DNA from 4 places in the Bacillus sp. FJAT-45350 genome. Region 4 is predicted to be linked to each of the others. Evidence: riboswitches for the same ligand, from Rfam matches in the RefSeq annotation. Region 4 holds a riboswitch; each other region holds the start of a gene.
The links. Region 4 has a riboswitch for cyclic di-GMP ahead of CD003_RS19015 (prepilin peptidase). Riboswitches for the same ligand answer to the same signal wherever they lie in the genome.

Region 1 (7,892 bases), on a different contig from region 4:
ATAATCTAAATCTAAATGTTGTTGCTGAAGGAATTGAAACGAAGGAACAACTTGTATTTCTCCAGGAGCACAACTGTAATGAAGGACAAGGATATTTCTTTAGTAAACCAGTACCTGTTATTGAATTAGAAACAAAAATCCAAGAGATAAAAAAAGTAATAGAAGAACACGGAATGAATTTAGTAGAAAAACGTAAGGAAGAAATTCTCCTAAAATCTGAATAGTTAGAGGTAGTTAGTGAATTAGGGGCAAGCATTGCACATGAAATTAGAAACCCAATTACAACGATAAAAGGATTTATTCACTTATTTGAACAAGGTAGCATTAAGCAAGAATATTTTAATGTTTTACATTCCTCTATTAACCAGATTGAAAAGTATATAAAAGAGTTTCTGATGATTTCTAGCACTAATGTAAATCGGAGGCTAGTCGACTTTAATCAATTATTAAAAGATGTTATATCACTACTAGACAAAAAAACAAAAGGGAAACAAATCGAATTACAGTTTGAGAAAAGCATTGATCTTCCTTGGATTAAGTGTGACCCAATACAAATGAAACAAGTAATGATAAATTTGGTCACAAATAGTATTGAAGCAATAAAAAATGGCGGTTTGGTCAAAGTTCATGCTAGTAGGAATGAATCAAATTTATTAATAAAAGTGATTGATGATGGAATTGGCATGAAAGAGGAAAGAGTAGAGAGATTAGGAGAGCCTTACTTTAGAACTCATGAAAAAGGAACTGGAGTAGGATTAATGTATTGTTTTCAAGTTGTTAAGAAGCACGACGGTATGATAGTAATAGAAAGTGAAGAAAATAAAGGCACTACTGTAGAGATAAGCTTACCGTGTAACTAATTCTTTGCTGGAATTATTTCCACTTTAATTTAGGATATCAGCTTCGATAATGGCAAACTTATTGAAAAGTAAGGACGCAAAGCAACGGGTCTAAGGCTATAAGCTATGATCGCCGTGTTACCGAAAAGAATGGATTATAGAAATATAGGATATTATCTATATTCGTAGCCCGCATTCTTTTTGTGGGCTATTTGGCGTACAGTCAACTTTCGAAACAAAGTTTAATTTCTTTCATAAAGATGTGGCTTTTAGATAATAAGAAGGGGGAGCATTCATTGAAACGTATCTTAGATAAAGTATTAAAAAAATCTACAGTAGAACTTCATGTGGGTGCTCCGTCACTCCCGGTTGATTTATCTTATACAGAGCTGACCTACATGACTAGACGAGGGTTTCTTGCACAAAAATTACATCAATACCTAAGTGATAATAATTCCAAAAGTAGTTTACTATTTTTTCGTTCATTATCAAAAATCTCATTTAATCACAAACAAACGAATCAGGATCATGAACAATTACTTTATATAAGTGAGCTCATGCTTGAGTGGTGTAACCAAGGAGAAGATATTCCAACTCAAGTAAAGAAATTAGAAGTGAGAAATGATATTCAAAACGCGATGTTGAAAGCCTATGATATTCACAAAAAGGATTTGTTTGAGCAAAAGAAAAAAATTGATGAATCAATAACAACAACGGAAAAATCTGATCCTATTTGGATGGTCTATAAAGATGTTATTTTTTCCGTAACTCAAGGTCAGTTCTTACTAATTTCTGAACAGGAAGTAAGTAAATACAAACAAGGAAAGGTCTATTGTGAGGGCATTATTAGAGAACGTTCAGACATACCAAGATGCCGCAATCAAGTGAAAGACATCCTAGAGCAAAAGGAGTTCAATAAAGCAAAAGTAATGAGTTGGTTATTGGCATTGTCGGAAGCTATTACAAACACGTTAAAACATGCTGAAGAAGGTAAGTTGACAATGCTAGAAGATAAGGAACGTAATGAAATACGCTTTGTTATTGAAGATAAAGGACCTGGTTTTTCTCTAGAGGAGCTTCCTAAAACAACACTTTTAGCTGGATATTCTACCAAAAAATCAATGGGGCATGGATTTTCACTTATGATGAAAATGACGAAGCAAGTCTTATTATATACGTCACCAATTGGCTCTACGCTTATTTTAACGATTGATTATGCTCAAGAGGTAGAAGGAAAGAGTGCTGGTTAACAAAGAGAACATACTGGGGAGAGGAAATTTATGAAAAGAAATACGATTATGATGCAATTACTATTTAAAATTGGTCTGTTCTTAGGCTTAATCGCGGTTGTTATTCTTATATCTGGTTATTATTTTTTTAAGTTGAAGATTGAGGCATATCAAGAGGAGCAAATAAATAATATAACTGAAATTGTAGTTCATACAATGGCGTCAACACAACAATCTACAGACACAATTGAACATATGATTGAAAATATATTATATTCATCGTCAAAAGGAATCATGTCCGAGTTACGTGGGAAACAGGTTGAAGATATTAGCATGGAATATTTGCAAGAAGTAGCGAAACGGTGGGATGTGGAAGAAATCTCACTTTGGGAAAGAATTGGTGATGACATAGTCGTTACGGAATCTTCTGATGAAACTCAATTGAATTTAAGTTCAAAGGATTGGGGATATTGGTTTACTGCATTTGATCAATTAATGTCAGGCCAAGAGGTAACAGTTGAGCAAGGGATGGCCATGGAAAACTACTGGGTAGGCCCCATTTCTAGAGCAGAACTTTTTGAACATATTTATTACAAGTTTGCTTATTATTACGATGGAACAACTGACTTTATGATCAATCCTTTTATCCTAGATGAGGAGATTTATAACCTTACTTTTCAAGCTGGTCCAACACAAATGATTGAAAAAATCATTGATGAGAATATCAACATTGAAGAGATTGCTGTTATCAATGTACCTGCTTGGTTAAAAGGGGAAGAAAATGATGTAGTTGAACCGGATACTGACTTACCTGTGTTATATGGGAGTCATCAGTTTGGCTTAGAAGAGGATGAAGAGTTCCTTCAGCAGGTGCAAAGTGAAGATAGCAGCCATAAAGTACTTTTTGAAAAAGACGGTGTGCCTTATAAAAAATTATATAAATCACTTGGTAATGAACGAGTGATGGTGACTACGCTAGATTTAACGAGACAAAAGCAAATTGAAAATCAGTTCTTGTATTTGTTCTTAGGTGGATTTTTATTATCATCCGTTGTTCTATTTATTATTATTCGTATCATTGCTAGACGTCAATTAGAGCCATTACAAAAGATTGTCCAACATATTCAATGTGTAGCGGATGGAGATTTAACTCAAAGAATAACGATCAATGAAAAAAATGAACTAGATTGGCTTGCGGAAAATATCAATGAAATGACTCAACGTTTCCATCAGTTAATTACGGGTGTAAAAGAAGAATCTCATTCTCTAGTGATTGTATCTAGTTTGCTTTCTAGACAAGTCTATACCTCGGTCAAGACAATGGGTGAGACATCAACGGCAATGACGACGGAGTCTAAAGACCTACTACTGGAGATTTCAATTTTGTTGGAAGATATGCAACAGTTATTTTCTACAATTAACAATAGTCAGGAAACAGATCATATAAGAGGGATGAATAACCTTCAATTGAGAGAGTCCTTGAATAACACTCATATGAAACTAACGGAACTTGAAAGAATGGTCAAAGAGCATTCAAACCATGTAACGGATATCACGCTCATGTTTCATGATACATTAAACGAACTGAATGAAGCACTACTAAAGATAGATCAACTATCTAGTACATTAAATACAAAAATAATGTACTTCCATGTGAAAGATGAATTGTAAAACTATTAACTGAAGTGTATGGAAATGTAGAGAGGTAATGTGGATAAACATCTAGGGGGGATAACTTATGAGTTTAACAGTAATGAAAGAAAAAAAAGCTTCAATACTTACACTTTCAATCAAAGGGATTTTAGATATATCTACTAATAATGTTCTCGATCCATATCTAGAAGAGATTGAGGATAGCTTAGAAGAATTAATTATTGATTTTTCTGGAATTGAGTTTATGGACTCAACTGGTCTCGGTTCAATCATTAATGCGATTCATTTATCAGAGGAAAAAAACTTCAAGTTAAATCTCCAAGGGGTAAATGAATTAACGGACCAAATATTTGAAATGGTAGGGTTATATCAAATTTTAGAGGCAATTCAAGGGGAGGTGTCGTGATGTATTATGATGGTCTAACTGTATCAAACTTCAAAGAAAACACAGGAGATTTCGATAAAACGCTGCAACGAGAAATTAACTTGGCTAAAAATATCCAATCAAAATTACTAAATGGGAATACTCCCACTCTCGAAAAGGGGGAAGTCATTGGTTCTTCACTTCCGGCTAGGTTAATTGGGGGCGATTATTATGATTTTTATCCATTGGTCAATGGCAAAATTCGCATCGTCATTGGCGATGTAATGGGAAAAGGGATTCCGGCTGCTATGCTGATGATTTTGACGAGAGGCGCTTTCCGCACAGCTGCAGAAAGTATGTCAAGTCCTGGAGATACGTTAACAGCTATGAACCAAGCATTATATAGAGATTTAAGGACGCTGAAGTCGTTCGTTACATTATTTTGTGCAGATTGGGACCCGGAGACTGAATTATTAACTTATGCAAATGCAGGTCATAACATGCCGCTATATATTAACGGGAAGGACCGAACGGTGACATTACTTCCTAAAGCTAAAGGAGTTATGGTCGGGGGACTGCCAAATCAAGTTTATAAAGAAGAAACAATTAAGTTGGGCAACAATGATACAGTATTTTTTTATACGGATGGGATTGTAGAAGCACAAAACCAAGAGGGACAACAGTATCAACTAGAAAGACTAACTAAGACATTACTTGATCATCAAGATAATGGTGTAGGCGAAATGGAGAAGAGTGTTATTAACTCTATTTATGAGTTTACGGATGGAGCGCCACAAAAAGATGATATCACAATGGTCGTATTGAAATTAAGTTATGAGAATTCAAACATTACAAGCTTAAATTCACCAGTAATAAACGTATAGGTGGGATAAGTATGCGAAGCATTGTTTCAAAAGGCAAAGATATTAAGGAAGCTATTAATCTAGGATTATCTTTACTGGATGTAACTATAAATGATGTAAACATTGAGATAGTACAACATGAAACGAAGGGTTTTTTTAGAATAGGCTCTAAAGAAGCTGTCGTTAAACTGGTTAAATTACAAACCGATTCTTTAAATATAAAATCTGAGAATCAGGTGAGCGATCGATTTGACTTACTTGAAAGCGTAATTTCAACTATTCCAGATGAGAAAATTAATTTGGTTAAAACAGACATCGAAGAACCAATTGTGAAAGAGTTCAATGAAACATCTGACCATTTATCAGGAAAGGTGTGGGTTACAAACGGAGTGTTACACTGCCAGGCGTCCCCAGTACAATTTCCTATGATTAGTACTACAGAAGGTATTAAACTCTATAAAAACAATCAAGAACTTAAAGAGAAGACACATATCGTAACAGATAAAGATATTTATGAACTAAAAGTCGAAAATGAAGAGATCCAAACGATATGGAGTGTAAAGATGGACCCTGAGAAATTAAAAGTGTTTCTACAGGTTGAGCCGGGATTTATAATTACACGAAGCATCCCAGATATAGAAGCTGAATATCACATTAATTTATATGTAGAAGAAGTAAAGGAAGTTTATAACCACTTAACTTACGAAGCAATTATAGAGAAACTGCAGTCACTTAGGGTCATTCATGGATTTAATCAGAGTGAAATCATGAAAGCCATGGAAACTAAAGTTTCTGGCACGTTTGAAATTGCCACGGGGATTGAACCAAAACAAGGAAAAGGTGGTTGGGTTGAAGCAAAGATTGATTTAGAAACACATGTTGGACCTAAAGAATCAGAAGATGGAAGTGTCAATTTTAGAGAAATAAAAACGATTCCTAATGTGACTAGAGGACAAGTTGTTGCGATTGTTCATCCTCCTGTTGCTGGTCAACATGGTTATACGGTTACCAATGAGCCACTACCAGCAAAACAAACGTTTCCAGTTAAGTTGAACTTGGGGAGAGGTATTTCGTTAGTTGAGGATAAACTTGTATCAACTGAATCAGGACGTCCTCAAATTGAGAAGAGGGGTCAGTTAGTGAAAGTGGCTATCATGCAAAAGTTAACTCATCGGGGAGATGTTAATTTAACCTCAGGAAACATTCACTTTAAGGGTGATGTAGAAGTAACCGGAAATATTGAGGGTGGAATGCTTGTTGAAGCTGGTGGTGACATCATTGTTCATAAGGAAATCAATAGAGCAAACCTCACAGCTTCAGGGGCTATCATATCATATGGGACTGTTATTGGTTCAGAATTATCAGCAGGTAAAAATAATATGCTGATTGCAGAATTGGGTCATATACTTGGCTCACTTCACCAACAAACTGAGAAAATAATTGTAGTAATCAATCAACTGATTCAATCGCCTGCTTTTAAAAATACTGATTTCACAAGAGGTGGCTTACAACCAGTCATACGTATTTTACTAGAGAAAAAGTTTAAGAACTTTCCACCATTAGCTAAGAGATATGTTGATGTTATTCGAAAAGCAGATGGTTATTTAGAGGATGGGGAGTGGAGGAATCTATCGCTGAATTTAAGACAACTATTTCTAACCCTATCAAATGAACAAACGTCTTTAGAAAGAATAAAGGATTTATCTCACAAGATGAAAGAGTTACATGAGCTAAGTATAACTCCTGTAGAACCAGATTCATATATGATCATACCAAGTGTTTCAAATAGTCATCTCTACTGTAGCGGGAATGTAAAGATACTTGGACAAGGGTGTGTGAATACGAAAATTCATGCCGGTGGAGAAATTCATATAAAGGGGATTATCCGTGGAGGAGAAGTATATGGAAAGTTGGGAGCTATTATAAATGAAGCTGGAGCTGAAATAGGAACAGCGACTGTAATTGCAGTTCCACATGATCAAAAAATAATGATCGATAAGGCAATGGAAGGAGTCACTATTAGGATTGGTAATGTAAAATATATATTTAAAGAAACAAGGTATCATATTCAAGCTTATCTTGATAAAAATGACCGTATTATCTTTGAATAAAAATGGGGGTAGAGTATGATCAGTTTCTCAACAAAAATAATGAATGAATCCCTTGTAGTAAAACTTAAGGGAGATTTAGATATTGATAGCACGGAAGTAGTTGAATTAGAGCTAATGACTACATTGAAGTCGTTTCAAACAGTTATAATCGATTTTGAGGATGTTCCATTTATTGACTCTTCTGGAATAGGGTTATTATTAAGCACTGTTCAAACTTTAAACGACCAGGGAGTAAAAGTAACGATTAGTAATGTAAGAAAAGAAGTTATGGATATCTTTGAATTGTTACAAATACCAGATATTCTAGGTGACGGTGTATTTTTGTAATCATGAATAAAGACAAAGGTTTCTCAATGGCCAAAGGGGAATGAAGTATACACTGATAGAAATCATACGAGGATTTGTTAACAAAAAGGGCGCTGAAAGAAGTAAAACGATACTTTTTTCAGCGCCTTTGTTATTGGAGTAATAATTCACCACACTAGTTCAAAGTCTTGGTCTTGAAATATTCTATTCTTTCACACAAGAAACTGGAGACCATAGATTCTTCTTCTCTATTACCACAGTTCCTCCATTATCTAAGTTTTCAAAGCACTTCTCTATAATAAGTTTATTGGCTTGATGATGTGTATTAATCTTGTAAAACATGACACCGCCAATCGTAAGAATAGCGACACTTGCGATTATGATCATAATCGTATTCAATTTGTTTTTGTTCAATTATGACATCTCCTTCCACTTTATCAAGATTAGCATATAGATAGAGTAAAAGGCTACAGGGGTAGATATCTATGGACAAACAAAATAGCCGGTTTAGGTGGGTTGTATTTGCT
Region 2 (7,892 bases), on a different contig from region 4:
ATTATCGAAGAAATTAATGAAAGGTTTTGTCGAAGCTTATGGGATAAATACCCGGAACTACGTGACAATATTGCTGAGCTTGCAATTATCGCTTATGACCAAGTTCACATGGCGCACCTAGCAATAGTAGGAAGCCATAGTGTGAATGGTGTTGCGAAAATCCATACCGATATACTTAAGAAAAAAGAAATGAAGAAGTTTTATCATATCTATCCAGATAAATTTAATAACAAAACAAATGGAATTACACACAGAAGATGGCTTCTTAATGCTAATCCAAAACTCGCATCCATTGTCTCTAATGCAATTGGTGAACGCTGGATTCAACAACCAAAAGAGCTAATTGATCTAATCAAGTATACATCGGACTCATCCTTCCAAGAAAAAGTAGCCCAAGTAAAAAAAGAAAATAAAATCGAGCTTGCTTCACTCATTAATGCCCAATGTGGAATCAAAGTTGATGAGCATTCTATTTTTGACGTTCAAATCAAACGACTTCATGGATACAAAAGACAGCTACTTAATATCTTTCACATCATTCATATGTACAATGTCATAAAGGAAAATCCAAATCTAGATATTACACCCCGTACCTTTATTTTTGGTGCGAAAGCTGCGCCAAGCTATCATTTTGCTAAAAAGGTAATCAAATTAATTTTAACAACTGCTAATATCGTTAATAATGACCCGTCAATTAATAACAAGATAAAAATCGTTTTCTTAGAAAATTATAGTGTATCCCTAGCAGAGAAAATCATTCCAGCTGCAGATGTAAGTGAACAAATCTCTACCGCTAGTAAAGAAGCATCCGGAACTGGAAATATGAAGTTAATGATGAATGGTGCATTAACTCTCGGGACATTGGATGGAGCAAATGTAGAGATAAAGGATATGGTCGGCAATGATAATATATTTATTTTTGGCCTAACATCTGACGAAGTACTCCATTATCAACAACATGGTGGCTACCGAGCACGCGATATTTATAATTCAGACAACCGAGTTAGAACAGTCCTTGACCAACTAGTTAATGGCTTCTTTAGTAAAGATGAAGTAGAGTTTAAAGATATTTTTTATACGATTCTATCAAACAATGACGAATACTTTGTTTTAAAAGATTTTGATAGTTATGCAGAGTCTCAAGTAATTGTCGATCAAAATTACCGTAATCCATCACAGTGGCTTAAGAAGAGTATTACTAACATCGCTCATTCCGGGAAATTTTCAAGTGACCGTACAATTTCAGAGTACGCAAGTGAAATATGGGGAATACGCCCTATAACGATTCAATAACGTTTCTACCGTGTCTATATTACTAATTATTCTATGAATATAAATCCTTACCATTTTTCTAAATAAATGATAAAATACTGATTACTAGCTATGAATACTTCAATTGTAGTGATTTATTCACTTATCAGTACACAACTAAATTCCTAGGAAAATTTAAGGAGGTTTTTGACTCATGCAAGTTAAAGATTTAAAAGTATTAGTTTGTGATGACTCTATGCTAATTAGAAAGAAGATGAAGGATGCCCTAGCGAAAGCAGGTTGTGAAAACATCCAAGAGGCAGAAAACGGACAAATTGCGGTAGACAAATGTAAGGAAGATGCTCCACACATCGTGTTTATGGATATTGTTATGCCTGATAAAGATGGAATCAAAGCATTGACCGAAATAAAAGAATTTAACTCAAAAATAAAAGTCATTATGGCATCATCAGCAGGTACACAATCACACTTAAAAAAGGCGATTCACCTTGGGGCGTACGATTTCATCCAAAAGCCTATTGCGCAAAATTCTATCGATTCAATTATTGATAAAATTTTGAAAGAAGGTGAAGAGTCTCGTGTTTAGTCAATATTTTGGTAATTATTTATTAAATAAGGGATTACTCAGCCCAGAGCAATTAGAAACAGCTTTAGAATTACAAAAGTCAACTCACCTTAAACTAGGAGTTCTTTCTGTGAACGCAGGATATATGTCAGCTGCACAAGTAGAAGAAGTACACCAAAAACAAATGCAAGTAGATAAACGGTTTGGTGAGATTGCCATCGATTTAGGATACATGACAGATGCACAGCTAGAGGATCTACTATCCTCACAAAAACATAGTCATCTTCTTCTAGGGCAAGTTTTACTAGATGAAAATATTATGACTCTTGAGCAGTTCTCACAAACATTAAACGAATATAAAGAAGAAAACGGTCTTTCTGATGAGCAATTTTCTTCTATTAAAAGAGGAGACATTAATACACTAGTTGATACGATGATTAATGTTGACGATTCTTCAAACAGTGATTTATACAAAGATTATCTATCGCTATTTGCTAAAAATATGATTCGTTTTGTAGATGATCAAATTCGCATTGAGTCATTAAGCACTCCAGAGCTTCTTGAAACAGAATGGCTAGTACATCAAAATATTTCTGGTGAAAACAATCTATACACAGCGATACTTGCTGACGAAAAAGTTTTTATAGACGTTGCTAAAAAATACTCTCAAGAAGATATTACTGAGCCCGACGAATTAGCTCAAGCATCAGTAAGTGAATTCTTGAACCTTCATAATGGTATTTTCCTAGTGAATATGTCTAATAGAGATGTTGAGTTAGAAATGGCGCCTCAACAAGTTGAACAAAAGAAAACTCTATCTAACCTTGAGCGTGTGCTTCTTGTATCTGTTCACGTTCCAGCAGGAATATTTCACGTAGCACTAGCAAAAGAACCACCAACTGTAAAATAAAATCTCGTAGACTTTATTTATTGCAGCGGAGTCTGTGCCTATTTATAAGTCAAATGATAAGCGGTTTCTTATCATTTGACGCGCACAGTGCGGAGCCATTGCCACCTTGAATACACTTCCACCACATATAAAAAAGCTGATTACAATGTAACCAACTTCACCATACTTAAAGTTTACTTTCTAAACCACCTCTTATATACTCTCACTAACTATCACTGACCAACCTTTTCCTCTATACGCGTTATAACCCTTTGTTTTACAGTAAGCAAAGATTTTATCCTTATGTGAAGAATCTCGTTCAATTGTGTATCCTCTATCTGATTCATTGGAACAAACTTTTTTTACTGCCTCTAAGTAAGTTAAATCCCTCTCTAAAATACCAACTCTGTCCTTTGAAGCAATAACAACGCCTTGACTATTAATCAAATACAACTCACTTTCTTCATCAACTTTTACATTATCGATAATCTCATAGACATATTCCCAGTTAAAACGAGTCGTAAATACACCTAATACCTCTCCATTATCATCAAAAACAGGAGCAGAATAATTCATAGCATGTCCATTAATTACGGAAGAGAAATACATATCAGAAACGTATACATCTTTTCTTTGAATTGTTTCTTTAAACCAATCACGGTCAGACATATCTCTTCCCACTTGAGATTGGTTGTTGCCAGCAGCAACGATAATACCTTCTTTATTTACAACAAAAAGGTCATAGTATACCTCATAAATATCGATAATCTTTTTCATTAATGTCTTAGCAGTTGCTACATGCTCCATTGTCCCTTCTCTAAGACAGTTTTTTATAGCGTTAAAGGCTGCCCATGCTTGAACATCACAGTTTCTCTCAAACAAGTTTCTATCAATTTTATCAATTGTATCAAAAGCGACATCGACTGTACGTACAGCAATAACTTCATTTGCCTTTTGTTGAATATTCTCTATCAAAATATTACTTTCTTTATTTGCTTTTAAACTTTGGTCAGCAAACTTTTTAATTTCTCCTGCGACAACCGAGAATCCCCGTCCTGCTTCCCCAGCTCTAGCAGCTTCTATCGCTGAATTCAAGGCAAGTAAATTAGCATGAGTTGCAACCTGATTAACTGTCTTCATGACTAATTCCATTTCTTTATTAGCCTCTTTTAATTCATTCAATAGATTAGAAACATTAAGTGAATCAATTTTCTCTTTCTCCATCAAAAACAGCCCTTTCCTACCTACTAAATCTCATAATCTAAATTTTCTAAAATAATCATTAATTATATCATATATAGGAAAAGTGGACTATGAAAAGTTAAAAACCAAAAATCGTTAGTTAATTACTTTTTCAGGATGGTTTGTACATATTACAATATCAGGATGTATTAATTTCACAAAGACAATCTCTTCTTCAGTATTCGGTGTCCATGTAACTATTTTATAACCACGTGCAATATAATGCTCTGCAAATTCTTTAGTCAAAAAAGGAAAAGCGATTGAAATAACTGTAGAACCTGTTAACTCAAGCTGTTCCTCTAGTAATGTAACACTCCCCGCAAACACTAATCCAGTTTCTATTAAAGGTTCATTTTTTAATTCCTTTATTTTCTGATGATCAAATGATGTGATAACAACCTCATGTTCCATCTCATATTTTTTAACTAAAGCAACAACCGTATTAATTATCTTTGGATAAAAATAACCAGCAGACTTTAATTCCAGGTTCAACCGTATTCTTCCTTTTGCTCTTATTAGTAATTCTTCTAACGTAGGTATCTTCTCTCCTTCATACTCTTCTGAGTACCATGACCCTGCATCAAGTTCTTTAAGTTCAGACAAGGTTTTGCCATTTACTAACCCCGTACCATTCGTTGTTCGTTCTAATGTAAAATCATGAATTAAAACCGGTACACCGTCTTTAGACATGTGAACATCTGTCTCTATCGAATCAATCTTATCTTCATTAATAGCCAACTCAAAAGCTGCTAATGTATTTTCAGGTGCCTTACCTGACCAGCCTCGATGCGCCATGCACTTATTCATCTACAACACACCCTTTCGAGAGCAATTGTTTATTGTTAATGATTAATTAGGAAAAACTTTATTTCCAGTTCATACAAGAAAAGGACTTATTATATTTTACTAGTTATATTTTACCTAGAATATATACTCATAAGTTAGCTCCTAGAAGCTATTCTTCCTTTATAGGTAGTTTAGTAATACTATTCGCGATAAAGTGGATAAATCCATCCTTTAGAAATAACTTTTTTAGTACTAACGAAATAAATTTTTGTAATATTTTGTCGAGTGTATTGCTGTTTTATCATATTTTGTTTATAATTGTCTAAACGCTATATTCAAAGTGTTTATAATAAAAATAACGATAATGGCAAACTTATTTAAAGATAAGGACGCAAAGCCACGGACCTAAGTCACATGTTGATATGGTAGCCGAGCCGCCGAAGGATACTGGATCAAAAAGGTGAACCTATTCTTGAGGTTTACCTTTTTTTATTAAGTAAATAAAGGATGGGTCGATTATTTTGTCTATTGAAATGTTTATTCGAGAAGAGGAATTCTATCATTATTTTCAGCCAATCTACAGCTTAGGATCTTTTGAAAGGTTGGGGTATGAGGTCCTACTTAGGTCTAATGTTTATGCTAATCCTGAAATCGCTTTCTTAGAAGCAAAAAAAGCAAAAAAGCTTTATGAGTTGGATTCGCGGTCCATTCATAAAGCCCTCTGCACCTACCATTCAGCAGGACAATCAAAAAATGGAGAAACTTTATTTTTAAATGTCTTTCCATCGACGATTTTACATAATAACTTTCCCATTTTTCTCAAGAGAATTATTACTGAAAACTATCTAACTAGTCAACAGATTGTACTTGAAATTTCCGAATCTGAGGTTATTGATGATTTTTGCATATTTAAATCAAGGATACTAGAACTAAAAAAACTGGGTTTCTTAATTGCAATTGACGATATTGGAAGAGGTTATGCTAATTTTCAATCAATAATTGAACTAGATCCGGATTATCTTAAATTGGATCGATATTTAGCAAAAGATTTACATTTGTCAAAGCAAAAACAAAACCTTATTACCTTCCTACACAGCTATTGTGAGCGAGAAAATAAACATCTAATATTAGAAGGTTTAGAAGATGATAATGAATTATCCGTAGCTAAAACATTGGGAATTCCTTATGGACAAGGGTATTTATTAGGAAAACCAGCTTCATTAAGTAATGTTGTTATGTGTTAATATCAAGTGCTAGCCACTTAAACAAAAAATCGATAAAGTATACATTATGTATACTTTATCGATTTTTAATAAGATAACACTGTTTTGTTACGTCCTTCTCTTTTTGATTGATATAACGCACCATCTACCCGTTTAAGAAATGAATTTATATCTTCACCTGCCTGATAACAACCCACACCTAAAGAAATTGTAATATATCCACCAGTAGGACTAATTGTATGGCTTACATTTTCACGCATTCTCTCAGCAATATTCATCGCATCATTATCATTTGTATTTGGCAACAAAATAATGAACTCTTCACCACCTAGTCTCACACATACATCAACACTTCTGACAAACTCTTTCATCTTCTTAGATAAAAATATTAAGACTTCGTCACCCATCTGATGGCCAAATTCGTCGTTAACTTTTTTAAAGTAATCAATATCAATAATAATGAGGGAGAAAGGCTTTTGTTCATTCTTCAATTGAACTAATGTTTCATCGAAATATCGTCTATTTCCGAGTCCTGTTAGTGGATCGGTCAGTGAATTAGTTTTATAGGTATTAATACTACTTTCTTTTATTTGCACAAAATTTTCTAATGTTTTATTTAATTGTTCAGCCTCAAAATACCATGTTGGAATATCTGGCTTTTCAGTTTTTAACGTATCTGACTCATTATTAAAAATAAAAAGTGCTAATTTTCGAAGCGGAGAAGCTAATCTATCTGTGAAAAACACAGTGCATATAATAAGCAAGATTACAAATGGGATTGAATACAAAAAGACCTTCTGAACCAAGTTCCAAACCGGAGCAATTGCCACACTATAAGGAGTTTGTGATACGACGCCCCACTGGCTAGACGGTATATATGTGTATCCTGCAAGAAAGTCTATCCCCTGTGAGTTTGTAATGAATTGCGAACCACTTTCACCATCAATTAAGCTTTCAATTACTTCATTATTCCTAACAACTTCTCCAATACGATTTACATCAGGATGATATAATAATGTGCCATTATTATCTACAACGTAAACATATGAACCATCTTTAGCATAATGTTCACCTAATATCGTTCTTATAATATTATCTTCTTGTAAATAAACAGTACCTGCTAAAAAACCTATATAATTTCCTTCTTCACCCCATAATGGCGTAGACACCATAAGAATCAAGCGATTGGAAATAGAAATATAAGGATCTGATATGAGAGTTTTTTTATGCAGTAGAGATTCGTTCGCCCCCAAGGATGTAAGTTTTTCACCTTCAATACCTACGTAGGGTGATGCACTTATGATAATACCCTCATTATTAACTACTGCGACTGAATTAAAATCCTTACTACTATGCAACAATCGCTCTAATTTTCCATCTATATTACGACCATGAGTTAAATCATCCGCAATATCATATTGTCTTTGTTTTAATACAAATGTCATTGTTGTAAAAACTTCATCTGCTAATTGTGCAAGCTTTTCAGAATATACACTGTTAATTTCTAATGAATGATTGACTACGTTTTGCTTAGTTACAACATAGGCAGAGAATAACGTAGAAAATAATATACTTATGATAACGAAAAAAGTAAGTAATAATATCCAGAAGCGTAAAGTTTTCTTCATGATCCATTCCTTTAACTATCAATTCAATATTTTAACAATTAATAGTATAACAAATATTTGAAGAAAAGTATTATCTTTTAAAAGAATCAACATGGTTTATCTTCCTCAATAAAAAGCCTACTAAGTATATAATTAACTATATCTTAGTAGGCTTTCCTTTTTTGTTACTATACAGTTGTTGTTTCGTTTAATAGCGCATTTTCAATCGTAACATAATCATATCCTAAGTCTCTAGCAACAGCTTCATACGTAACTGCTCCACCTGCAACATTTAACCCTAATGCTAA
Region 3 (7,892 bases), on a different contig from region 4:
GTTATTTCAAAACACCTTCTGTCCATATAAATAAAATAATGATAAGTATCAAATAGAGGATTATTAAAGCGATCGTCTTTCTTAATTGACTAAAACTGTACAACTATAAGCGCAAACAGATAACCACAAAAGGTGGTTATCTGTTCTTGATTGATTCCAGTAACTTTGTCACTCTGAAATGATGAAAAATCGTCAATCCAATAATAACGAAACTGAAAACCGAGGACATAATTGTGCTGTACAATAATCCTTTTACAACATTTTGATTAAACAACCGTATCATTCCTGTCTCTGAGAGATATAGTTCAATGATTATTATTTATTGAAACCAATGACATTATCCAAAAAGATATAAATATTACTACACAGTACAGGATGATACTAGTCAATGAGAATATATTCTACAATTGGCTCGTTTGCTGAAGAACAAAGCCTAATTGCTCGGTAAAGGTCAGGAGGATTAGGCTTTTTACTGTTCATTGGGAAACAGGATAAATCTTTTGTTTTTAATTACATGAAGGCTTTCCTGAGTCTGTACTACTCGAAGGTGTAAGTCTTTTTTGTCTACGTTGTTCTTGAAGAATTCCTGTTAAAAGGTGTTGAATAACTTTTGATTCAGGTGTTTCGTGACTAGGGTGTGCAAGGTTTATTTCTTCTAATGGATCTTTCGTTATATTATATAATTCCAATTGATCCTGTACTGGTTGAGTTTTGGTAGTTGTGATACAAATTGCAGCCTGTTGATCTTCTGAAATATCTGTCGCTTTTTTTTGTGTCGTTTCAACATCTTCAACGCCTGGATTACTCCAAAATTGTGAATTATCGAAGTAACGGGTGAACTTCCAAATTTCCTTAGAATTCGTATCGCCTGTTGGTAGTTTGACGATGACTGTTTCCAAATGATTAGGCTGTATAACCGCTTCATACGGTTGACCAGTTAGAGTGTATTGATTTAAGCCCTTTGAAAATTCATCATCTGTCATAAAGTAAAGAGCCTCATCCCCTCTAGTAAATCCAGGAGTTCCGTTCATTAATGAAGTTAAGTCACGCCCTACTAGGGGATGGACCTCTGAATGATCTTTTTTCAATTTCATTTGGGCTTCTTGAACATTAATACCCGCAAGTCCTAATAAAGTGGGAACAATGTCCACATGACTTGTTAGCATATCTGTTTCTTTACAGCCAGCAAAGTGTTTAGGACTGTGTATAATGAGTGGAACATGAAGTGCTTCCTCATAGGCATTATGCCATTTTTGAAACAATCCTCCATGTGCCCCAACGAGACTACCATGGTCTGCAGTGAATACCACGATAGTATCTTCATAGAATATAGACTGCTTAAGAGCGGTAAATACTTTATACATTTCATCATCAACCTGCTTATGAAGTGAATAGTATAGTTGCCTGTAAAAAGGTGTATCTATTGTAGGTTGTAATGCCTGCTGATAAACGTCTCGGTAACTACTTTGTGCTGAGGGCTTCGTAAATAAATTTTCATTTGCTGTCGGGGCTTGCGGGATAAAAGGAACGGAAGGATCTACAGAAAAATTAAAGTTAGGTAGTAATTGTGTGAATAGCCCAAATAGGGTAATATCATGCGGATTAACAAAGGATGAAACAATTAACCAAGGCTCGTGATTATTGGTATCAACTTCATCTTCTAAGGAGTGAATTAATCGAACAACCTCTTCAGAATAAACGACATCACGGCCACTTACCCCAATCGCAGCGGATGATGCTGAATTTCGTGGATTTGCTCCATGCGGTTCAGGACCTATCCATCCATCAAAACCATAGGAATCTAGCCGATTTGCATGTAAATAAAGCTGTTGTTTTTCGGGGTCAGGAACTCCAGTTGTTGGGTTAAAGCTTAACATGGCATTATGACTTGCTGGAACGATAAGGTCCTCATCAGAAGCATGCCATTTCCCTTTCCAAAACGTTCGATACCCTGCAGAACGAAAATAGTCACCTAAAGTAGGAACTGTATTGTGATCAAGCCAGTATACATCTGGATCAAAAGCTCCTTTCGCTGCACCTGTCGTTTGAGTGACCCCGTGTAGGGAAGGATACTGGCCTGTGTAAAGAGTTGCTCTACTAGGTGAACAAGCTGTACTTCCAATATAATGATTTAAGAATGTCATCCCATTTTCTGTTAGAAGCTCCTGTGTCTTTAAATGATTTTTACGCCATTCTTTTAGGTCTTCATTTTCATAAACTGTTGGAAATCGTTGCTCATCAACAAGAATTATAAGGAAATTGGGTCTTTTATTTTTTCGCTTAGAACAATCTGGCGAGTGTTTATGTTTGGCCAATTTGACGTCCTCCTAATGAACGAAAGTTATACTTCTGTATCATATGTAAGAAAGTGAAATGTGATTGAATATTTTCGCAAAAAAAGTAACACCTTTTTCCTGCGTCATACTCTGTAATCGATCAACTACCGTTCGAGCACAAGGTTTTCAAGCAATCTATCAAAAAAGCCTTTGCACATCTTTTTAGGGTTGGTCCCAACGGGTATTAACTTGATTATTTAATGTAATCCTGTAGTATGGGAATAAACTATTCATCAAGAACAACGGTTTGAAGTAATTCTCTGTACGAAATTATTTTTATCTTAGGAGGAAAAAGGAACATGGAGGTTTTCACAAAATATTTAACGGGCATCGATAACCCTGATCATCGCGACCGAACAGAAGAAATTTTGGCATGGATTGTTAATAAGTTCCCCAACTTGGAACCACAAATCAAGTGGAATACGCCTATGTTTTCTGATCATGGCACGTATATCATTGGCTTTTCCACAGCGAAGCATCATTTGAGCGTTTCACCCGAAGAAGTAGGAATTGCTCACTTTGCCAATGACATTGAAGATGCTGGTTACAGTGCTACCAAAGGCTTGTTTCGAATTCCTTGGAATGAGCCGGTAAATTACGGGTTGCTTGAGAAAATGATTGAATTTAATATTCAAGATAAAGCAGACTGTTCAACTTTTTGGCGGAGTTAAAGATGGCCGTATAGCTTCTCTTAGGGTGCTATTGCTAGTAGAGTTGAGGAAGGGAAAAGAAAATAATTATACATATTATAATGAATGGAGAGGATTTTTTATGAAAGATGTAAAAACATTTTTAATGTTTCAAGAAGGTAATGCAGAAGAGGCAATGAAATTTTATACATCAATAATTGAGGACTCAAAGATTACAAGTATAGTTAGATATGGAGCAAATGAACCTGGTGAAGAAGGAACAGTAATGCAAGCTACTTTTACTTTAAAAGGGAAAGAGTTTATGTGCATTGACAGTTATATTAAACACGAGTTCTCCTTTACACCTTCTTTCTCAATTTATGTTACTTGTGATACGGACGACGAAATTGAGCAACTCTATCACAAGCTAGTTGAAGGTGGACAGGCACTTATGCCATTGAATGATTATGGTTTCAGCAAAAAGTTTGGTTGGATAAATGACCGTTTCGGAGTTTCATGGCAACTAAACCTTATTGATTAAATTGGAAAAATAATTGCATTTCCATAAAAAAGAACCTTTTATTGATACATCATTAAAAGGTTCCTTTCGTATTATTATTTTTTTACAGCTGAAGCGCTAAATGTATTTGTAGAAGATGAATATGTTACAGTAACATCATGTGGGGTACCACCAATGTTATATTCTCTTGTTTCAGAATTTTGGTTTTGTGTCGTAGGATTTGAGATGTTTCCTCCAGGTAAAGTTTCCTTACTAACAGTTACAGATGAACCATCAGAATAATGAATTGTATAATCTGCGACAACTTTAAATTGATTTGGACCTTGTGGGTCAAGAGTAAGTGAGATATTGCTAATACTTGATACTACTACATCTACAACTGGTACAGTAGGTGAAGCAGGTACAGGCGTGTTATTTAGTAGTGTATACGCGTTACCGAAGTAATTATCGTCACTTAAATCATCAGTAGAATAGGATACAGTTCCACCAGGAGTTAATCCTGTTAAAGTTACTACTTCATCCTCTGTTTCACCATTACTTAACGTTTTAATTACTTTAAATGAAAGTGAATATGTTGCTGTTTCTTCATTCCAGACAAAGTTTGGTGCCCCATCTTCAGTACCTAAATCAATTGAGTATTCAGTAATAACAGCCCAAACGTCAACATCAACTGTTGAACTGTTATTGCTATGAGTTAGTCCAGCCTTTTGACCATTATGAAACTTAGTTTCCGTTTTAACTTCAATGTTTGTTAGTGCATGACTATCTAGGTCGACAGTTGCAGTAAATCCGTAAGTTTTTGGTTGGCCTGGAATTGCCCAAACTAAATCAGCTTTTTGGCCACCTACTGTAATGTACAAATTAGCTAAATCATCACGAGCACCATCAATAACTACTTCACCAGATACAACCTGTGATGTACCAAAGTAACCAGAAATAGAGCCAAATGTAGTAATTTGTGCTGTTTCAATGCCATTTGTATTTCTCCCGTCCTCTTGAATAACAGGATTTGATCCAGCAGCTGGTGCTTTAGTTGGTCCTTTTGCTAATACCCCAGAATTTAACCCCAATACTAAAGAACCTGTTAACAACACTGTAACAACTTTTTTCTTATTCATTTTCATTTCTCCTCTTAAATAATATTCTTATAGCATTAAAATAAGAGGGTCGGTTACACTACTAGCTCGACATAGTCCAAGTGTCCAGATAAAGACTATGCTTCATAGCTCCCCTAGAAAAGGGTCGGTTACATTACTTACTCAAAATAACCCAACTATTCAAATAAAAGTTAATTTATAAGAAAAATAGTATCCTTATTTAGTCTTAGATTAACCGATAAGTAAATAGTCTTATATTTTGTATTATATTCCGTTAATTTCCTGTTGTAAAGTGACTAAAAGTCATAACTGATTATAATTTTGATAAAAAATTTTCTACCATAATTTCACATATAAGATCTATAATAAATTAGGGAATCTTAGTTGTCCTGATACTTTAATAGAAGAGAAGAGGTATGATCTTATTGTTTGAACTATTTAATAAGAAGCCTGATTTCCAAATTCCCTCAACTGGAATTGATGAAATTGAAGAATTAGTAGTAGGAGGCGTGAAGCAGAAAGTATTAATTCAATCTTTAAATAAAGGAAATCCTATCCTATTATTTTTACACGGTGGACCATCCTTGCCATTCCCTGGTATCTCATCAAGAGGGAAAGACTATACAATTGTATCGAATACGAAAAAACTTGTGGAACATTATACAGTTGTATTTTGGGATCAGAGAGGGACAGGAAAGTCTTATAACAAAAACATTCCTCAAGAAACAATGAACTTTAACCAATTTATTAGCGATGCAAATGAAATAATAGATTACTTGATGATGAAATATAAGAAAAAGAAGATATATCTTGCGGGTCACTCTTTTGGATCATTGATAGGAATGTACTTAATTAACCAATACCCAGAGAAGTTCTATTCATATATAGGCTTGTCACAGATTATTGATTGGACAGAAAACGATAGATTGAGCTTGAAATGGCTGAAAGAGGAGGCTGAAAGAAGAAAAGATTTAAAAGCTTTAAAAGAGCTTAAAGCTGTTGGCAAACCTCCTTATATAGAGAGCTTCAAGCAATGGGGGGTAATAAGGAAATGGCAAATGAAATATAAAACTATGATTTATTCTGATGAACACGTTAAAACTCCCGGATTATTTAAGATTGCCTCAGATATGTTTTTATCTAAAGACTATAGTTTTGGGGATATAGTAAACACTTTTTATAGAGGATTTAAACTAATTTATACTGACGAATTTATTAGGAATATCCCATCTATTAATATTCAAAAAGATATTTTATGTTTAAGAGTACCAACTACTTTTATTCATGGTAAAAAAGATGTACATGTACACTCAGAACCTTTAATTTCATTTGTAAAGAATATCAAAACAGAATATGAACCAAGAATTATTTGGGCTGAAAAATCATCTCACGTATTTCATCCTGATGATACAAAACAAATAGAACAAATTATTATTGAAGAATTAAAACACTTAATAAGTTAGTATAAGAAATTTAATTTCTTATAACAGAGGTAGTTATTATTGATACTATGTTGTTTTTAATGATACGCTACTAGAGAAAGCTCTATTGAATAGGGTTTTATATCTTAAAAACATAAATTATAAGGATTTGATAAAATGATACTAAAGCCGATTGATGTAACAAATGGAAGTACGATTAAGTATTCTGATGTATTTGGCAACCTTGGAAAAGATTTTACAATTAATAAAGGAAATGAAGTTGCGTTTTTCGTTTACGATCAGTATTGCATGAATCCAAGTTGTGATTGTGATGAAGTTATTCTTGAATTTGTAGAAAATAAAAACAATGAAAGATCTGAATTTGCTATTAGACTTTCTTTCGATAAGAAAATGTATTTAATTATTGATAGCTACAAGATTTCAAATACAGAAGTGGACCAGATTGTAAAAGGTTTATTGAAAGATAGTAATGAGGTAATGAACTTCTTTAAGAATCGTTATCAAGATATGAAGAAAAAAGGAATGGAAGTATTAGAAGGAATATCAAAATAATTAATACTGGTTATTAAAAGCGTGTTTCGATGCTATAGAACAACGAAGCTATGGAGTTTTCACTTTTTTAGCCGGGTCCAAAAAATCCTTACTCTCAGGTTGCTGGAAGTAAGGATTTTTTATGATTGACAATGTAAGCGACAAGAAAATCACTTATCAATGCACTTTAAAAGCTGTGATTTCGCCTATTGCTATGAACAAATTCAGCTTTGCGAATGTTGCTCATAATGTTTTTCTATCAGAAATTAACCCACCAGTTGTATAAAATATGATGTTATGCTTGAGGTATAAAATTATACAAGGAGACTTGCTTATGAAAATGTATTTTAGTATTTGGTAATTATTAAATCATTGCATCGACACAATAGCTAAGGAACTTCTTTTAGAAGGGAGAAGAAGCGATGAATAAAAAAATTCTTATTATCAGATTTCTGGTAGTAAGGATTTTTTAACTAGGGTCCAGTTTATTAAATAACAATGCTAGGGTGTAGGGGGTCTAATTTGTAATCAGTTTTCTTGTATGGATGAGCGATAGACTAAACCCCTTACCTCTAGTATTCTCTATAGTAAAGATATCTTTAGTTTTTTTGCGGATGCGATATATTAACGTATTTATTTCTTCAATACTAACATCTGGTATATAGTGGTTAGTATCTTTCCTCTCATTCCAGACATATGCTTTAATTTCATCAGTAGTTACGAAAATATCCCTATTATTAACCAGGAGTTCTATGCATTTATATTCTTTTTCAGAAAACTTATATGTGTAGTTATCCAATATTAATTCGTGTTTTTGCGAGTGTAAATTTATATTCGTAGGGAGTGTTTCGTTCTTGATACATCCCGTAAAATCTGCAGTCTGTTCTATGTTATATGTAGAAAAGGAAAATTTAATCAAGCCAGTAGCTATAGAAATCTTGTCTAAGTGTTTTAGCTGGATTTCTTCATTGGGGTTGATTTGTTTATTATTAATTGTCGTTCCATGTTTACTATATAGGTCTCTGATGAAAAAGAATCCATCTTTAGAGTAAATTTCTAAGTGATTTCTAGATACAAAGATATTGTCGAAAGCAATATCAGGAGTGGCATTCATAACCTTTCGACCAACGATCATTCTAGGGCATTCTATCGAAATAAAAGCTCCTTTTTCATAAGGTGTACCTTGTTCAATAATTATAAAGGAATTCATAATCTTCTCCTTTTACTGAAGTATTATCACTTTTTTGTTATTTACATATTATTCTTTAGCTATTGAGAAGAAATCTACCATTTAATATACTACTAATCGTATTATAAAAAAAGGGGAGTATATTAAA
Region 4 (7,892 bases):
TGGACATAGCAAAGTACTAAAAATTATAGATTGAGATAAAGACTTAGTAGTAAGTAGGTCTTTATCTGGTGTCAGACACTAAATATAGACAAAACGGCTGATTTTTTCCATGTAGTATGGACAGTTATATAAATAGAGTGAACGAAATAGATATATGGTGTCAGACACCAGATATAGACAAAATAGCTGATTTTTCCATGTAGTAGGGACAGTTATAAATAGAGTGAACGAAAGACCAACTAGAATTCTAGTTGGTCTTTCGTTTAGAAGTAAAATAGGTACTAGGTACCAAGATAAGAAAAAAACTTGAGATTTTCCACATGAGTTGGACAGATTTGAATCTACTAGTTCTTTGTCTATTTTATATTTTAATTATTTGTCTACGAACTATAGATTGTACAATAAAATTGGCAACTCCATATTAATAAATGTATATTAAGATTTTGATATATCATTCATAAGCCCCCATCGACAACTTACATATCCTGTAATATAATCAAGTTATCGAGCACATGAGAGAAGTGAGTAGGATGCCTTTTATAAGCAAAGATTCGAAATTTTATTCTTTTGTTGAGCCGTTGGTGTATTTCTTCCTGTTACTTTTCTTTTATATTGGTGGTTATTTTTTAGTGACTCATGCGACTTCTTCTATACAGGAGAGGGTTCATGAGTACAATGCTTCTCAATTTAGTAAAATAGTGAAGTTACATTTAGCAACTGGTGAATTGGAGCCAGTGGATGGGACTATTTATTTCTCTGAGTTGATTGAGTTAGGATTATTAGGGGATGATGAGGCCTTTGTATCAGATATTCCTATGCTTTCTACTATCAAATCATCTTACTCTCCTGCGTCCTTTGTCCGAGTAGTGAGAGCTGATAATCAACCGGAGCTGCAAGTTCGGTTATGTATGTCATCCATCGAGGATTGTGTACCAGAAAAGGCAGTGTACGACACGATAGAAGAATAAAACTTTAATTTACTATATGTAAATAACTGTTTCATAAATTATGCACGTCATGTACAATAATAGTTAATATAATAGGATGCTATGAACGGCTATCTCTAATTGGGCACTTGGATAGCTTGGAGCGAGTAGTGCAACCGACCAATTTTGCTTGAGGATAGCAAAGTTGGTTTTTTTTTACTATAAAGGTAGTCAATTTATAGCTTTTTTTCTAATTTAGGTAAAGATTTTTGTAAGTACATAGTATAATGGTCTTATAAGTTAATGGTAAAGGACGATAATTTGAATGGATGTATTTATCTATATTTATCTGTTTATATTTGGTTTGGTTTTAGGCTCATTTTATAATGTTGTTGGTTTGCGAGTACCGGTGGAAGAATCTATTGTAAAGCCACGGTCTCATTGTCCGAATTGCAAACGTACATTAACAGCTTTGGATTTAGTACCTGTTTTTTCTTATTTATTAATTAGAGGGAAATGTCGTGGTTGTGGGTTAAAAATATCTCCGTTGTATCCGTTAATGGAGTTATCGACAGGTCTTTTATTTGTCCTAGCTTATTATTTTATTGGATTGCAGTGGGAGCTTCTTGTTGCTTTATTGTTTATTTCTATGCTTGTGATTATTTTCGTTAGTGATGTTCGATATATGTTAATTCCAGATAAAATATTACTAGTATTTGCACCTATGTTTCTAGTTTTACGGGTATTCGTAGCCCCTTTATCTCCTTGGTGGGATATGTTATTGGGTGCTGTTGTCGGTTTTACACTTTTGTTTATAATTGCTGTTGTTAGCCGTGGTGGTATGGGCGGTGGCGACATTAAATTGTTTGCAGTGCTTGGACTTGTGTTAGGGCTACAAGATGTCCTTTTAGCTTTCTTCTTATCAACATTGTTTGGTACCATATTTGGAATCGCTGGGTTACTGACTGGGAAAGTCAAACGAGGAAAACCAATGCCTTTTGGACCATATATCGTTCTTGGGACGATTCTAACTTACTTCTTTGGTCAAGACATTATACAATGGTATTTTGATTTGTTATGGTAGACAATCGATCGGTGGTGTTTAGATGAATCTTTTTCAGTCAAAAAAAGACATGCGTACAAGTATCATTATTAAAGACCATGTTATTCGCTATGTTCATGCAAAGAAACCGAGCCTTGATTCGATTCGTTCATTTGGGGAGCGTTTCTTACCTGAAGGGGTCATTAGAGAGGGTCAAATTATTGACCGAGAAACGTTAGAGATTATTTTCGAGGAATGTATTGAGCATTGGAAGATTAAACGACATGCCATTCAATTCTGTGTACCAGATTCTTTTGTAGTCGTAAGGAATATATTGATACCAAAAGAAGTGGCAGAAGATGATATTCGAATGCATCTTCATATGGAAATGGGAGAGTCGATTCACCTCCCTTTTGAAAACCCATCTTTTGATTTTAAGCTGTTAGGTGAAAAAGATGGACAGAAAGAGATATTATTAATTGCTTCTCCAGAAAAAGTCGTTATGGAGTTGTATGAATTTTTATCTGAATTAAAGCTTCAACCGAATGTAGCAGATGTTTCGTCACTTTCGTTGTATCGTTTATTTACGAAAGTCGATAAGGCACTTTCGGACGAGCATTTACTTCTTGTGCAGCTTGACCGTTCATCTATTAATCTAACAGTTTTCTATTCACATAAGCCAATGTTTACACGTCATTTTCGTTTAAATAGTGATGATGAGAAATGGGCAATTAAAGGTGATGTGGAGATGGAAAGCTTAGTTTGGGAAGGTGAAATTGAGGAGATTGATGGACAAGCAGAGGAGTTAATTACTGAGGTGGAACGAGTGATGAATTTTTATCGTTTCTCTGTTCATAAAGGAAAAGAAGGAGTCAACCGGATTGCGATTACAGGTGACCATCCTTACTTAGAGCGAATGATAGACATTTGCAAAGAAAGCTTTGATTTGCCAGTAGAAACATTATTAGATGTAGAGATTATTTCAGCTACAGGAGCTATCCCTTATCAATTTCATGATACTGTCGGACTGATGCTGAAAAAAGAGGTGCGCTAATGTTAGTAGAAGTGAACCTGTTACCAGAAAAAGAGAAACGTGATTTAACACCAGTTATTATAATCCTTATTATTGGAATTTTATTGGTAACTGCTACTATTGTCCTATCCTCCCTACATAGCTCAGTATCTACAGAGGTTACTGAGCTAGAAAATGAGGTGCAAGAGTTGATGATATTATCAGAGACGACTAGACAAGAACTAACAGAGCAACAGACAAATAACATTGGACAGTTAGAAGAGGTTATCTCTGCGTTAGATAAGCAGTTGTTTCCAGCTTCTTTGTTACTTGACCATATAGTTAGTCTTTTACCAGAAAGAGGATTTTTCCTTAATTTTAATTATTCTCTACCAAATGAAGTATATTTTGATGCTAGTTTTGATAGGATAGAGGAAATTGCTCAATTTAGTAATGCTCTCTACTCGTCTGATGCAATAGGAGAAGTGCTTCTGTCCGATATTAGCACGAACCAGATACTTGATGATGAAGACTTAAACCGTGATGAATATTTACCACGCTATGTGGCTAGCTATTCTATTAAAATAGTTCCAGTTAGCCTACGAGAAATGAGGGATGAAAATTGAACCTATCATTTTCAAAAAAACATATCATTATTCTCGGAGTAGCGATATTCCTTCTGATTGCTAGTGCATTTTTCTTTTTTTCTCAATATATATCGCCAGCGATGAAAGAGAAAGAAGTTTTGGCAGCAGAAGTAGAATTTGAGAAAAGCCAGCTTGCTATATTACGGGACCAACAGAGAGACACGACTACAGAAGCCATTGAGACTAGTATTGAATTACAACGTAAATTACCTGTAAAGCCATTAGTCGATCAATTTTTATTAGATATTTCTCGAGCAGAAGGACTGTCAAACAGTTATATTCTTTATATAGATATAAGTGAGGGCGGAGAGTTATCTTTACGTGCTACTGAGGATGGTGTTGAAGGTGAAACTTCAACTCCTGTAGAACAGAGCGAGGGTGAAGGAGGTCAAGAAACGACTCAAGAACAACAGGTAAATGTAGATATAGAGGGCCTAAAACAAATTACCCTCAATCTATCTGTACGGGCAAATCGTTATCAAGATTTAGCTCAGTTTCTTCGAGAGCTTGATAGATTGCCGAGGATTTCTAGTATTGATTCAGTCTCTTTTATAGGTCATGATGAACAGATAATGGTAGATGATGTCCATGATAGCTTAGAGTTTAATGTGACAGTCTCTACTTATTTTTATCCAGAATTACTAGAACTAGGGGAAGAAGGACCGAAAGTCGATTACCCTCGACCAAGTAATAAAGATAACCCGCTATATTCTAATTAATCGTTTGTCTTGTTTTTAAAAACTCTTATAAGGGAGGGAGTAGATTTAATGAAAAAGCTCATTATCGGGTTACTCGTAGTACTTATGATGTTCCCTATGTCTTATTCTGTTGGAGCTTATATGCCGATAACAGTGTATGTAGGTGATAAGAAGCTTAATTTCAATAACGACCCTATCGTTAGAAATGGTGTAACATTAGTTGAGTTTCGAACGATATTTGAAAGTCTTGGAATGTCAGTCAATTGGGACAAAAAAAGTTCAACTGTTACTGGAAAAAGTGGGAACACGACAATAAGGTTTACAGTTGGTAGTCAATATGCATTTGTCAATTCTAACCCAGTGAGGTTAGACGTACCCTCAAGAATAATGAATGGAAGAACGCTTGTACCTCTACGATTTGTTGGAGAAACGGTAGGTAAGCAAGTAACATGGGATGGAACAACAAGAACGATCTTTATTTTAGACCGTGGTTATGAATATCATAATAATGTAAATAATGATTTACTTACGATCGAGCAATTGAGAGGAAGTACATTTGAATTAAGAAACAAAGAGTTGGAAAGAGTCGGAAATGCTGTATGGAGACAGCTTGTACTAGAAAGAGGAAAAGTAGACGGATTGGCGATTAGGAACTTTGAACAGTATTTTAACACGTTCTTTATAAACGACCAAGAAAAAAAGGTAGAGTTAAGAAATAGCGATGAGAATGGTGTTTTTAGAAATTTACAAGTGAAAGTAAATCCAAATCCAAATGCAAGAAACTACATTCATGTTGTTGACGAAAACACGTTTGAATATCACTTACTTTGGACGTACGAAGGTAATTTAGTTAGTAATGATAGGCTTCTAAAAGGACAGCATTCATTTAAAGTCACCTTCCAAAGAGATGATGGTAGATATAAAGTTCAATCTTATACTCCGTTAGGATAATTGGGACTAGAAGTAAAAGGATACCTCATATGTAATCACATATTGAGGTATCCTTTTTTGCATTCCATTAAGTAATATTAACTATCATTAAGATCCTCTAAACAGTCCAAATAGTAATGAAATCACAAAAAGTACAAGGAATATATAAAAGATGATTTTCGCAATTTCAATAGCTGCTCCTGCAATACCAATAAAGCCAAAGAATGCAGCAATAACCGCAATAATAAAGAAGGCGAGTGCCCAGCCTAACATAATAATCCTCTCCTTTCATTGATATATTTATTGAATACCCTTCAACATGGCATATAAACGTTAGGGTTACTGGGGTAAAAACTTTGATTAGGTATTCTTATATTGATTAAGACTGAAAATGTTTGCTATGTTATAATATTGGAAATAATTATGTAGGAAAAGTCTATTGAAGTTAGTGGTGATAAAGTGAGTAAAGTTGAAAAATATGGATTAAGCAAAGAAGTTTTTTACGTTCTTATTAATATTTTTAAAGACTATTCAGATATAATCGAGAAAGTTATATTGTTTGGTTCAAGGGCAAGAGGAGATTATAAAGAAACGTCTGACATTGATTTAGCAATAAAGTTTAGAGAGAAAAATGACCAGATAACTAAAATAATAGATACTCTTTCCAATGAAAAAATTATCTATACGATTGATTTAATAGATGTCGATACAATAAGTAATGAAAAGTTAAAGAATTATATAAATACTGAGGGAAAAGTGATATTTTTAACCAATTCTAAAGGTGAGGTTATCGACAATATGAATAAAATAATGGACAAGTTAACTGATTTAGAAAAAGCAACAAGAAAACTACATGAAAGTTTAAGTAGAGATCCTAGTCAAGATGATATTGTCATTGATGCAACAATACAACGGTTTGAGTTTACATATGAATTATCATGGAAGTTAATGAAAGCCTTTTTAGAATATAATGGACATTTGGAAGTAACTAGTCCAAGAAGGACAATTCGGGTAGCTTTTAAAGAAGGTCTTATAACAAAAGGGGATGCATGGTTAGCAATGCTTGAAGACCGGAATAAGACTTCGCATACTTATGATGAAGAGACTGCAAATAAAATATATAACAGTATTAAATTACATTTTATTCAGCTTTTTGATGAACTACTAATTGAGATGAAAAAGAGAATAAATCTTGAGTTATAAAATAGGTGCTGGCTAATTAGTCCAGCACCTACGATTATTTTAGAGCTTATCAAACTACTAGATTCCATAAAAGTGCCTACATAAAAAATCTCTAATCTTCTCCAAAATCTAGTTCTATCATTCGAACCGATATAATAGAATATAGTATAGAGTGAGTGAACGAGGGGAGATGGTAGAGTGGACCAGGAGAAGCATCGCATATCAGTTCGATTAAATGGGAAGGAACGTCCATATGAAGAAATGGAAGAGACTAGAGAACCCCATTTGGATACAGAGGCTTTTGAGGATGTGTTTGAACCAGTTGAGAGGATAAAGCCGTTTGAACCAGAAGAGAAAAAGTCAAACAAGATTGTTGATTTTGGACGTAAATTAACAGAGCGAAATAAAGCTAAGGTTCCTTTTTGGGACGATGGCAATCGCGAGAAAAGTCCAAAACTCCCATATAAAAGGAAAAAGAAAAAATCAAAGAGTATCAAGTTCTCATTAAAGTCATTACCTGTTGGGTTGCTCGTAGCTGCTGTATCCGCGATTATCGTTGGAGTAAGCTTTGGCTTTATGGTGTTGACCGTATTCACAGGTGATTCTACTGCAACTAGCGGATCAGTTGTAGCAAATGGAACGATTGAGCTATTAAGTGGACAAGATTCTAGTACCATGCCTGATTTAACCTTTGAAGTCGTCCAAGGTGGAGCGTTTTCTACAATAGATAAGGGAACCGAAACTGTAAATGGGATTCAACAAGCTGGATTTGCAGCGACGTTACTTGAGAACAATGAGCCGTATTTATTGTTCATTGGAATTGGACAAGACCGCGAGCATGCGAATCGGTTGAGCCAATTTTATAGTCAACAAGGACAAGAAACATATATAAAGCCATACGCGATTTTAGGTTCAAAGGTTAATGTAGAAAATCAACAAACAATTGCTTACTTCCATGAAGGCGCTCGTCTTTATCAAGAATTAATGGCGCTATCAGTTGTTGAACTTGCAAATGGTAATTCAACAGTAACACTAGAAACTGTACAGTCTTATACTGCAAGCCTATTGGGAATGGAAGAAATCCAAGGTGAAAGCTTTTCTGTTTTAGCTGAAGATGAAAAGCAACTAGCAACTAAATTTTTTCAATCATTACAACAATCTGTAAACCATGTCTCAGCCTACCAACAAGCAAGCGATGAAATTGAGCTTTGGAAAATTCAACAATCATTATTACAAGCAATGGTAGTATACGAACAGTTAATTGAGAAATTAAACTAAAGAAATATTGCCATAAAACTGAAAAGAAATTTATGAAGCAGTAGTCGCTTCTTACATTGAAAAGCCTGCTATGAGTAACTTCTAGCAGGCTTTTAATAATTGGCAACATTTTAGTTTTATACTTTTTCCATAGTAAAAAACTAAAAAACTTTCAAAAATAGATTGAAAATTATAAGG

Region 1: another riboswitch for cyclic di-GMP. It lies ahead of CD003_RS05370 (ATP-binding protein); the one in region 4 lies ahead of CD003_RS19015 (prepilin peptidase).
Region 2: another riboswitch for cyclic di-GMP. It lies ahead of CD003_RS13115 (EAL domain-containing protein); the one in region 4 lies ahead of CD003_RS19015 (prepilin peptidase).
Region 3: another riboswitch for cyclic di-GMP. It lies ahead of CD003_RS06235 (hypothetical protein); the one in region 4 lies ahead of CD003_RS19015 (prepilin peptidase).

Annotation. Positions count from the first base shown of each region.
Region 1 is NZ_NISU01000001.1:1,073,658-1,081,549, forward strand. Features, by position in the region: gene CD003_RS05360 (sensor domain-containing protein) at 1-224, shown strand, start outside; partial or broken gene CD003_RS22540 (histidine kinase dimerization/phospho-acceptor domain-containing protein) at 252-395, shown strand; gene CD003_RS05365 (sensor histidine kinase) at 396-860, shown strand; cyclic di-GMP riboswitch class I at 902-985, shown strand; gene CD003_RS05370 (ATP-binding protein) at 1,136-2,089, shown strand; gene CD003_RS05375 (HAMP domain-containing protein) at 2,120-3,739, shown strand; gene CD003_RS05380 (STAS domain-containing protein) at 3,807-4,127, shown strand; gene CD003_RS05385 (PP2C family protein-serine/threonine phosphatase) at 4,127-4,969, shown strand; gene CD003_RS05390 (FapA family protein) at 4,981-7,059, shown strand; gene CD003_RS05395 (STAS domain-containing protein) at 7,075-7,386, shown strand; gene CD003_RS05400 (hypothetical protein) at 7,570-7,779, opposite strand; gene CD003_RS05405 (MFS transporter) at 7,851-7,892, shown strand, end outside.
Region 2 is NZ_NISU01000001.1:2,603,121-2,611,012, forward strand. Features, by position in the region: gene CD003_RS13090 (glycogen/starch/alpha-glucan phosphorylase) at 1-1,293, shown strand, start outside; gene CD003_RS13095 (response regulator) at 1,466-1,858, shown strand; gene CD003_RS13100 (hypothetical protein) at 1,851-2,747, shown strand; gene CD003_RS22685 (cache domain-containing protein) at 2,940-3,533, opposite strand; partial or broken gene CD003_RS22690 (methyl-accepting chemotaxis protein) at 3,717-3,950, opposite strand; gene CD003_RS13110 (glycerophosphodiester phosphodiesterase) at 4,065-4,775, opposite strand; cyclic di-GMP riboswitch class I at 5,111-5,196, shown strand; gene CD003_RS13115 (EAL domain-containing protein) at 5,276-5,998, shown strand; gene CD003_RS13120 (sensor domain-containing diguanylate cyclase) at 6,064-7,605, opposite strand; gene ald (alanine dehydrogenase) at 7,773-7,892, opposite strand, start outside.
Region 3 is NZ_NISU01000001.1:1,231,819-1,239,710, forward strand. Features, by position in the region: gene CD003_RS06215 (acyl-CoA dehydrogenase) at 1-30, shown strand, start outside; gene CD003_RS06220 (sulfatase-like hydrolase/transferase) at 507-2,315, opposite strand; gene CD003_RS06225 (iron chaperone) at 2,636-3,007, shown strand; gene CD003_RS06230 (VOC family protein) at 3,108-3,506, shown strand; gene CD003_RS06235 (hypothetical protein) at 3,581-4,603, opposite strand; cyclic di-GMP riboswitch class II at 4,642-4,725, opposite strand; gene CD003_RS06240 (alpha/beta fold hydrolase) at 5,008-6,045, shown strand; gene CD003_RS06245 (hypothetical protein) at 6,181-6,576, shown strand; gene CD003_RS06250 (FHA domain-containing protein) at 7,073-7,765, opposite strand.
Region 4 is NZ_NISU01000002.1:512,375-520,266, forward strand. Features, by position in the region: gene CD003_RS19010 (hypothetical protein) at 531-968, shown strand; cyclic di-GMP riboswitch class II at 1,034-1,117, shown strand; gene CD003_RS19015 (prepilin peptidase) at 1,252-2,010, shown strand; gene pilM (type IV pilus biogenesis protein PilM) at 2,033-3,022, shown strand; gene CD003_RS19025 (hypothetical protein) at 3,022-3,606, shown strand; gene pilO (type 4a pilus biogenesis protein PilO) at 3,603-4,346, shown strand; gene CD003_RS19035 (copper amine oxidase N-terminal domain-containing protein) at 4,395-5,276, shown strand; gene CD003_RS19040 (DUF1328 domain-containing protein) at 5,364-5,528, opposite strand; gene CD003_RS19045 (HI0074 family nucleotidyltransferase substrate-binding subunit) at 5,715-6,458, shown strand; gene CD003_RS19050 (hypothetical protein) at 6,636-7,715, shown strand.